2 regions of the Alteromonas sp. ABD4_190 genome follow, and region 1 is predicted to be linked to the other one. Evidence: predicted binding sites of a transcription regulator. Region 1 holds the regulator's gene; the other holds the start of a gene.
What was found. Region 1 encodes sigma-54, which starts transcription at its own class of promoters, with help from an activator protein. Its sites were predicted from a motif close to GTTGGCACGNNNNTNGNNT; they were not measured.
Positions count from the first base shown of each region.

Region 1 (5,107 bases):
GAGCATCTTTGTGATAATACCGTTTCGAACATCATCAGAGAGTTCTTCTAAAATATCACCGTGAAAGTCGCTATCGATTAGCTCCCACAACTCATCACGGGTCCTGCTAGGGCTAGACTCGAGAATATGCGCAACGTCTGAAGGGGGAAGTTCAAGCAGAAGCTTACGTACAGATACAAATTGACCGTTTATCAACGCTGCGTTAAGTGCGCGTAATTGGGTTTGTACGTATTTAGAAACAAGCGCTTCTGCCATAAGGCGTTATTCCTACTAAGTTGATATGGAAAATAAAGGCTGTGTAGCCTAAGTGTGTGTAGAATATCGCAATTATATTAAGTCTGTCATGATAATTGCGTGGCTTTTACGCAAGAATTTGGAATTACTAAGCTAGCTGTTGGTTAATTTATCAAAAGATATTCGGGTTGAGACTATTCGTCTTCGTTAAATCTGCCCTCAATCAGCTCTTCAATGGCAGCAAGTGCATCGACCGCGTCATCACCATCGACAATAACATCTACCTGTTCGCCTTGGTGACTTTCCAGCATCATCAAGCCTAAGACGCTGCTTGCATCGGCTTCTTTATCGCCTTTTTTTAAAATGATTTTGGCATCGAACTGATTAGCAAGCTGAACCAATTGCGTGGCTGCTCTCGCGTGTAAGCCGAGTTTATTGACGATGGTAAGCGTTTTTTGAATAGTCATTACTGGTTCAACTCTCTGTGACGAATTTGAACATCAGGATGTATTTCGCTGAAGGTTTTCGACAAGGTTTGGGCAATATAGACAGAGCGGTGTTGGCCGCCAGTGCAACCGATAGCCACAGTCACATAGCTTCTATTGTTGCGCTCTAAGTGAGGAAGCCATGTAGTCATTAAGTTTTGAATTTGCCAAATAAATTTGGTTACTACGGGTTGTGAGCCTAAAAATACTTCCACGGGGGCATCTAACCCAGTTAAGTGTTTAAGGTCTGGCTCCCAATGGGGGTTAGGTAAAAAACGCGCGTCAAAAACGTAGTCAGCATCTTTAGGTATACCGTGTTTAAAGCCAAACGACTCAAAGACAAGAACAAGGCGTGAACTTTTCTTACCCAAAATACGTTCACGGATCAGTTCGGCGAGTTGATGTATTGTTAGCTTGTCTGTATCTAGGTACAAATCAGCGCGTTCAGTAATTGGCGCAAGAAGCGCAGACTCCGCCCTAATAGCCTCCGATAGAGACTTATTTAGCTTAGCTAAAGGGTGAAGACGGCGAGTTTCGCTAAAACGCTTAACCAGAACGTCATCGCTTGCGTCAATGTACACTATAGTCATCGACCAAGAGGATGGCAGGTAGTCTAGAATCTCTACCAAGTCGTCAGGGTTTTTGGGTAGGTTCCTAACGTCGATACTTACCGCAACTTGATCGTATTCATCAACAACAGTATGGGTGAGGGTGGGAAGCAAATTTACTGGGATATTATCAACACAGTAGTAACCTAAGTCTTCCAATGCGCGAAGTGCGACAGACTTACCAGACCCCGAACGACCACTGATTATGATCAGCTTCACCTAAATTCTCCCTTATATTCTGGTTTCATCACATACGAGTTGTCGAATAAAGCGCCTACCTATGAGGTGTAGGCACTTATTGTTTAACTTAATGCAGAAATAATTTCGTCGCTGGTTGTTGCACGACGTATTGTTTTAATCGTTTCTTTGTCGCTTAGCTTACCGGCTACGGTAGCCAGTGTCTGAAGGTGTCCTTCGGTTTGCTCTTCGGGAACGAGAAGAGCAAAGAATATGTCTACGGGCTTTTCGTCTAGGGCATCAAAGTTGATAGCTGGTGTGCTGGTTACAACGATTGCTATTACCTTCTCAAGGCCGGCCAAGCGACCGTGAGGCAGTGCTATGCCGTTACCAATACCCGTGCTACCCATACGTTCTCGAGCCATCAAGCTATTTAGAACCGTTGCCTGGTCGATGTTATCGTTATGCTTGGCAGCGATATCAGCGATGATCTCAAGAATTCGCTTTTTACTATTACACTGAACCGCACACTCGGTGCGGTCCAGACTTACGATGGCTTGTATATCCATGCTCAATTAACTACTAATGTTTTTTCAGTTTTTCCTTATGCTTGATTACCTGCCGGTCGAGTTTATCAACCATGCTGTCAATCGCCGCATACATGTCGGTATTTTCTGAGGATGCGAATACTTCAGCGCCACTTAAATGAACAGTCGCTTCAGCTTTTTGATTTAATTTTTCAACGTTCAGGATGACATGCACATTAGAAATGTGATCAAAGTGACGTTCAAGTTTGCTGAACTTCGTATCGACATAATTACGCAAAGAGTCGGTGATTTCGACATGATGACCAGTAAGGTTGATTTGCATATTTCGTCTTCCTTATATTATTAAGCCCGTTTAGATAAGGCTTTTGCGTTGGTTCGACGGCGGGATCGATAACGATTCCCGGTATTTTGCTATTGTTCGCCGAGCGACTTTTATGCCTTGCTCGGCCAACAATGAAGCAATCTTGCTATCACTTAGCGGCTTGCTAGGATTTTCCGCAGCCACTAACTTCTTGATCAATGCACGAATCGCTGTAGATGAACACTCACCACCTGACTCGGTTGCTACGTGGCTTGAGAAGAAATACTTCAATTCAAAGATGCCACGGGGCGTATGCATATACTTCTGTGTTGTCACACGCGAAATAGTCGATTCGTGCATATCTACCATTTCTGCGACATCATTTAGCACCATTGGTTTCATCATTTCCGGGCCGTGCTCAAAAAAGCCCATTTGCTGCTGCACAATGCAATTTGCAACCTTCATCAAGGTATCGTTGCGAGATTCAAGGCTCTTTATGAACCACTTAGCCTCTTGCATGTGTGAGCGGATGAATTGTGAATCGCTACTATTCTTGGCACGGCGACTCATTGCTGCGTACGTTTGATTTACGCTTAATTTAGGCAGACTGTCGGGGTTCAGCTCAACCACCCAACGGCCATTTTTCTTGGTTACTGAGACATCAGGAATAACGTACTCAGGCTCTTTAGTAACTAAAGCACTACCTGGGCGAGGATTCAAGGTTTGGAGTAAACGCATTGCTTCGCGCAGCTGATCTTCTTTCAATCGGCTCTTACGCATTAGCGTGCGGTAGTCTTTACTGCTCAGTAAGTCTGAATATTCCTCAATAAGCTGCTTCGCTTCAGCAAGCCACGGTGTGTCTTCTGAAAACTGGCGCAATTGCACCATAAGACACTCTTGAGGTGTACGAGACCCTGAACCAATGGGGTCGAACATTTGAATGCGCTTAAGCACACATTCTATTTCGTCCATTTCGATAGGCTCTTCTAAGTCATCGTCATTAACAGCATCTAAGATATCGTCAAGGGTAACGGTTAAATAACCTGATTCGTCAATCGAATCGATGATGGCTGTAGCGATAGCGCGGTCAGTATCTGAAAAATGAGTGAGGCGCATTTGCCAAAGAAGATGTTCTTGGATGTCTTCAGTGGTTTCGCCTTGGAAGATTTGTTCATCATCGTTAGATGGGCCAGGTGCAGGCGCGGAAGAAGCCGAATAATACTCATCCCAGGTACTGTCGATAGGTAGCTCATCGGGAAGATCATTCTTCTCCAGTGCATCTCCCGCTTCTAGCGTATCGCTCGATGCAGAAGCTGTCGCTTCAGCAGCACTATCGTCACTATCGACATTGTTCTTTTCTACTTGTGGCTCGTCGTTACCTTCCTCCACTTCTAAAAGCGGGTTAGAGTCGAGCGCTTCTTGAATCTCTTGCTGAAGATCAAGCGTAGAAAGCTGCAGCAGCTTAATGGCCTGCTGTAGCTGAGGTGTCATGGTAAGTTGTTGGCTAAATTTTAGCTGTAAAGATGGTTTCATCTACGTCTTATTTAAATGCTCTAAATTAAATATACCAGAGCGAAACTGAAAAATGACAATTCGGTTACACTAACTATAGCCTGAATTGTTCGCCTAGGTATACGTCCCTTACTTTTTGATTACTTAAAACCTGTTCCGCAGTTCCTTGCGCAATAAGCTCGCCATGACTCACAATGTACGCTTTTTCGCAAACGTCCAATGTTTCGCGTACGTTATGGTCCGTGATAAGGATACCAATACCCCTATCTCGCAGATGCTGTATTATCTTCTTTATATCATTAACTGATATTGGATCAACACCGGCAAATGGTTCGTCTAACAAAATAAATTGTGGTTTTGCTGCCAGAGCTCGGGCAATCTCTACGCGACGCCGCTCTCCCCCGGACAAACTCATCCCCGTACTATTACGTATATGGTTGATATTAAATTCATCAAGTAGGGCGTCTGCTTCTTCTTCTTGCTGTTGTGAATTTAAATCTTTACGGGTTTGCAAAATGGCCATGATATTTTCATGTACCGTAAGCTTCCTAAATATTGATGCCTCTTGCGGGAGGTAGCCTATACCGCGGCGTGCGCGCTCATGCATTGGCTGGTGAGTAAGCTCATTATCATCAATTTCGATCTTGCCTTTGTCTAAGTTGACTAAGCCTACAATCATGTAAAAAGTGGTGGTCTTACCAGCGCCGTTAGGGCCGAGAAGACCAACAATTTGACCGGTAGACACTGAAAGGCTTACATCGCGAACAACCTGTCGCGATTTATACGATTTAGCAAGGTTTTTAGCGCTCAAAGTTGCCATTGCTATTCATTGTCCTCGTTGTCTTTCTTAGACGATGTTTTACGAATGGTGTCAGGAGTAAACACTGTGGTTACACGACCTTCACCATCTTCACCGGCACCACCCGTTGCAAGCAATTGTTCAGTAATCATATCGAACGTAATCTTATCACCTTGTACTTTACTGGTATCTTGCTGTAGCTCAGCATTACCCGCCAGAGAAATAGTGCGATTAATTACTTCATAGCGAATTTCATTGGCTTTCGCTGATACCGGTGTACCGTCTTCTAGTGATTGAGAATAGCTTGCAGGGTTGCCACGGGCGATAAATATTTCACGGCCGCTGCCATCTGTAGCTATTACTTCTACTTCATCAGCTTCGATTAGGAGTGAACCTTGGGTAATAAGTACATCTTCCTTGTACAGCGCGGTTTTGTTTTTACC
Region 1 covers NZ_JBSWWN010000001.1:1,289,309-1,294,415, reverse strand. Annotated here, with positions in the region: gene mgtE (magnesium transporter) at 1-255, opposite strand, end outside; gene ACXAFM_RS05695 (HPr family phosphocarrier protein) at 429-701, opposite strand; gene rapZ (RNase adapter RapZ) at 701-1,546, opposite strand; gene ptsN (PTS IIA-like nitrogen regulatory protein PtsN) at 1,630-2,073, opposite strand; gene hpf (ribosome hibernation promoting factor) at 2,087-2,374, opposite strand; gene ACXAFM_RS05675 (RNA polymerase factor sigma-54) at 2,405-3,886, opposite strand; gene lptB (LPS export ABC transporter ATP-binding protein) at 3,960-4,685, opposite strand; gene lptA (lipopolysaccharide transport periplasmic protein LptA) at 4,688-5,107, opposite strand, start outside.

Region 2 (5,107 bases), 400 kb from region 1:
AAACCAAACCAACCCATCCAAAGGATGAATGTACCTAATGTTGCCAGCGGCAGGTTAGCACCAGGGATAGCATTTACTTTGCCGTCTGCAGTGTATTTACCTTTACGCGCACCAAGTACAAGCACACCAGCAAGAGCAGCTGCTGCACCAGCCATGTGAACAATACCTGAACCTGCAAAGTCAGAGAAACCAAGGTCGCCAAGCGTATACATACCGAATACTGCTTCGCCGCCCCATGTCCAAGCACCTTCCATTGGATAGATGAAGCCCGTCATGACAACTGCGAACGCTAGGAATGCCCAAAGCTTCATACGCTCAGCTACCGCACCAGATACGATAGACATTGCTGTTGCAACAAATACTACTTGGAAGAAGAAGTCAGCAGAAGGTGCATATGTTGCTGGCTCTTCAGCTACACCTGTTGCGCCATCAGCCATGATACCGCTTAGGAATGGACCCCAGTCGCCGCCACCGTACATAATGCCGTAACCGCAAATCATGTACATAGTGCAAGCGATAGCGAATAGCGCCACGTTTTTAGTTAGAATTTCTGTGGTGTTTTTCGCTCGAACAAGACCAGCTTCAAGCATCGCAAAACCTGCAGCCATCCACATAACTAGTGCACCGCAGATTAGAAAATAAAAGGTATCTAGCGCATACCCAAGTTCAAAAGTGATTTCCATTATGGTTTTCTCCGCAAATATATCGTTGTGGCTTACAGCGCGTCGCTATCCGACTCACCAGTTCGAATACGAACGGCATGTTCAAGGTCATAAACAAACACCTTGCCGTCTCCAATTTTGCCTGTTTTGGCAGCGCCAACGATGGCCTCTACCAGGCGTTCTACTTGATCATCCTGAACAGCAATTTCCAGTTTGACTTTAGGTAGAAAATCCACCTGATATTCCGCTCCGCGGTAAAGTTCAGTGTGTCCTTTTTGACGTCCAAAGCCCTTCACTTCGGTCACGGTCAAACCGTCGATTCCGATTTCTGAAATGGCTTCACGAACATCATCTAGCTTGAACGGCTTGATGATCGCTGTAACTAGTTTCATGAGTTGCTCCCAGTTTGTTTTGGTTATTCTGTAATTTATGGTCGTATTTCCAACTACGGGAAGATAAACCAAGAGCCATGCCATAAATATTTAACTATATAAATCATACACATAATCACAAGCAGCGGCGGCGCGCACAAAAATAATGCACATTAATGGTGCACGAGTTGAAAAATGCCCAATAATGTAGCGGCCAAAGAAATTACTGAGGTAAGGTGACTAAAAAGTGCGATGAAATTAGGATGGAACTATTCGAGAGAGCGAATGGTCTGTTGTTTACTATGACGACTATCACCCCATCTTTCTTTGCGCCAGAACGCAGCACTGAGAACCATTCCGTTACTAAAAAAACGGCGTGGAGAGCGCTGTTAGTTTCATGTGGTGTTCACGTATTTGGGGTGATTTTGGTTGTCTTACTTTCTCAATTGAGTATTGATAATCAAAAAGCTCGTGTTAACGTTTTAGAGCGAACACCTGAGATCAGTGCCAAGCTATACTACCCTCCAACTCCGGGTCCCTCAATCCAAGCCGAAATAGAAGACACTAAAGCAGTCGATGCTTCCGCTAAAAGGCAAGAAATTGAACTGAAGTCTGATGTCACTCAACCCATCGAAGCACCTGATAGTAAAACTAAAATTTCTGAAATTCCTGAAGCAAAGCAGCAGAAAGTTACTGAGCCCGAAATACAGCAAGTCCAGGTAGAAAATAAGCCAATTACTGCGCCACCAACGCCTACGCTTTCAAAAGATGCAAATCGTCGCGCGGGTTCGTTAAATTTATCGGTCAAAGATGGCGCTGCGCTTTATTTTGAAAAATATAACAGTGAAAAAGTAGCTGAAGACGCCGAGCAAGCAGCAAGGAATTTCCGAGAACGAAAAGATAGCCCTATATTAAGCGGGCCAAGTACACAAGAAATACAAGCTAATGAAAATCGACGCCCTTCAAAACGCGTAAACTGTAGCAGTACGACCAATAAAACGTTGGCGATATTGAGTGGGATTGCTGGTGGAACCTTAGAATGCACCAAAATGGACGATCACAAACGTTTTATAGATGCGAGAGTGAATAAACTGCCCAAAGATGAAGAGCGAAACTAGCGCGTATTGATTTTTGCCGTGCTCTTTTTTGCGATAGTCCGTAGCCGACTAGTGTCCCCCTTTAGCAAGGCGTGATTACTTTCTTTTAAAAGACTTTGGTGGTTGCCCGAAATAGGCTTTGAATCGGCGGCTGAATGCAGCAACATCTTCGTACCCCGTTAATTGAGCGATGCTCGACATAGGCGTATCGGTGTTTCTAAGCAGTGCTTTGGCTTTCTCCATCCTTATCTTCACTAGGTAATCACGTAAGCTAAGACCAGTGGTTTGTTTAAACCGAGTTTTGAACTGTGTGGTTCCCATACAGGCCATCTCTGAAAGCAACTGCAACGAATGCGATGCCCCTAAGTCACTATGTATATGGCTTATTACTTGGGTGATCCGCTTGTCTGTTCCCCCGCCCACCTCGCTTTTCGCCAGTAACACCTGAAATAACGCGGTCATTTCATCCTGTCCGTAAAACGCGTAATTCGTTAATTGCACTTCAGTAAAACTTAAGAAAGCTTGAAGGGCGGTATTAACCTGAAAGATAGGGCTTCGTTTGTCTTTTAACTGCTCAGGTACTGAAAGTAAGTCGGCGACCACAAACTTTGCATTTTCGTTTGCACTAAAACTATGTACTTCGAGCGGCGCTATACACACTCCCTCACCTACACCGACGCTGCCAGTAAAACAATCTTGCGCTATTTCTATATGCCCATTTACAGGCAATACTAACTGATAAAAAGGGTGAGCGTGACTACGGGCTTTTCTTGCATAAGAACGAACTGAAAGCGAGGGTAATTGTGTTTCTTCATCTGTTTCTCTGTCGTTACTCACACTGATTCCAGCCTTTTTCTCTGATGTCACATTATTCATAAGTTGCCAAAGGTAAGATGCTGCGCGTATTCTTTGTATGCCGCAACTACTTATCGCTTGCCGATTTGCTATGTTAGTGAAACATAAAAACAGCACACTTAATAACAACGAATATAAGGAAAATCACAGTGGCCGCAGCTAACTTACTTGCCTTACTTGATGATATTGCAACGTTAATGGATGACATCGCAACCATGTCGAAAGTCGCAGCGCAAAAAACTGCGGGCGTTTTGGGTGACGATTTAGCGGTAAATGCTGATCAGGTCCAAGGGGTTAAAGCAGATAGGGAATTGCCTGTTGTATGGGCTGTCGCAAAAGGCTCGCTTATCAATAAGGCCATTTTGGTTCCCGCTGCATTAGCCATAAGTGCCTTTGTTCCCTCCCTCATTACCGTGTTATTAGTGCTGGGTGGATTATATTTATGTTTTGAAGGTGCAGAAAAATTGCTGCATAAATATCTTCCTCATGAAGGTGAGGAAGAAATACGAGAAGCTCGAATTGAAGCGCTCTCTAAAGACGATGTAGATATGGTGGCTTTTGAACAAGATAAAATTAAAGGCGCTATACGCACCGACTTCATCTTATCTGCTGAAATCATTGTTATTGCGTTAGGTACCGTGACAGATGCAACGCTTACAACGCAAATTGGTGTGTTAGTGGCACTAAGCTTAGCCATTACGCTTGGCGTATATGGACTAGTCGCGGGCTTAGTTAAAATGGACGATGTGGGCCTTTACATGCTTCGCAAATCGCTAACAGGCTCTATGAACACCCTTCAACGATTTATCGGCAGAGCATTGCTGGTTGCCGCGCCCGCACTAATGAAAACCCTCGCGGTAGTGGGTACTGTGGCCATGTTCTTAGTGGGAGGCGGAATTCTTACTCACAGCATAGGCTTTTTACATATTTTTACCGACTGGTTTACCACGCTGATCCCAAGCGCGTCGCTGATCATGTCGATACTGGCAGATGGCGTAGTAGGTATTGCTGCTGGTGTAATCGTTGCGTTAGTTGTGACAATGGTTACGAAGTTTAAAGACAAAAAGTCCTAGGGCCGTGCTCTATGCTTTATCTTTTTGTTTGATCTTTTTCCTTTGCTTTTTCACTTTTTCTTTTAAGCGAGGGCGTCGCGGCTTTCTGTACCGCAGCCCCTCTGTTTAGCTCTTTATCTGACAAAAGATGCCTTAGCATATGTTCGCAAAAACGTTGCGTTAGTCATTTTGACCACCCCCGTATGAAAAGCACTAAATTTTAGCGTTTTTGTAACAAACAAACTTTTCGCTCATTTCCCCAATAAAAATAAAACTCAACAATTTCAAAAAGATAAACAATTTAAACGAGTTGGCACATCCCTCGCTATAAACTAATTGTTAATTGATAACGACTTATTATCGAAACCTTTAGCAACATGATAGCTGCCACGCAGTATGTTCAAGTGCAGTGTCTAACTTAATTTTTGGAGATTACTATGTTTATCGGTCGCAAATTTTTCACTGCACTAACTTTAGCAACTAGCGTATTAAGCGCAGCAGCATTCGCTGACGAATCTCAGAGTAACATTGTTTCACATACAGATTTTATCGTTGAAAGCGCCATGAACGACGTAAAGCAGAACTTAGCGCTGGATGTGACCTATGACGTGTTAACTACAAGTCATACATTTGAACCTGAAGTAGAAGAAGCACGTTCGTTGGTTGCAGAGATTACTATTACACCGATTGAGCCAATCAACTCGGACGATAACGACGCATAAGGAGAGTGCACATGTTAACCGCCGCAACCCTATTTATGGTAGTACTCGGGCCGGTTATTGCGTTTGCTGTAAGTGCGCTGGTGTTTTCTACAGCGCGCCTCTTCCTTCAGAAAGGGCATTGAAAACGCAATAAAAACAAATAGGGACCTAACCGACTACCATAACCTGTTTTGCCTTCCCTGGGCCTTTTACTCCAGAGGGAGATAGAAAGCACTGACAGTATCCCAGCCAAGTGATCGTGTTTTCTATCTTCTTACTGGAGTTTTTTTATCCGAATATCCGTTCCCACCAGCTTTTATCATTCTTCTCGCTATCTTCCTTCACAGGACGACCCGAGCAGTCTTGCTG
Region 2 covers NZ_JBSWWN010000001.1:1,693,151-1,698,257, forward strand. Annotated here, with positions in the region: gene ACXAFM_RS07490 (ammonium transporter) at 1-683, opposite strand, end outside; gene glnK (P-II family nitrogen regulator) at 716-1,054, opposite strand; gene ACXAFM_RS07500 (hypothetical protein) at 1,297-2,151, shown strand; gene ACXAFM_RS07505 (helix-turn-helix domain-containing protein) at 2,227-3,006, opposite strand; gene ACXAFM_RS07510 (DUF808 domain-containing protein) at 3,135-4,058, shown strand; gene ACXAFM_RS07515 (hypothetical protein) at 4,475-4,759, shown strand; gene mrcB (penicillin-binding protein 1B) at 5,027-5,107, opposite strand, start outside.
Region 2: glnK (P-II family nitrogen regulator) is a predicted target of sigma-54. The motif match lies at 1,121-1,139, and genes of this name have one in related genera.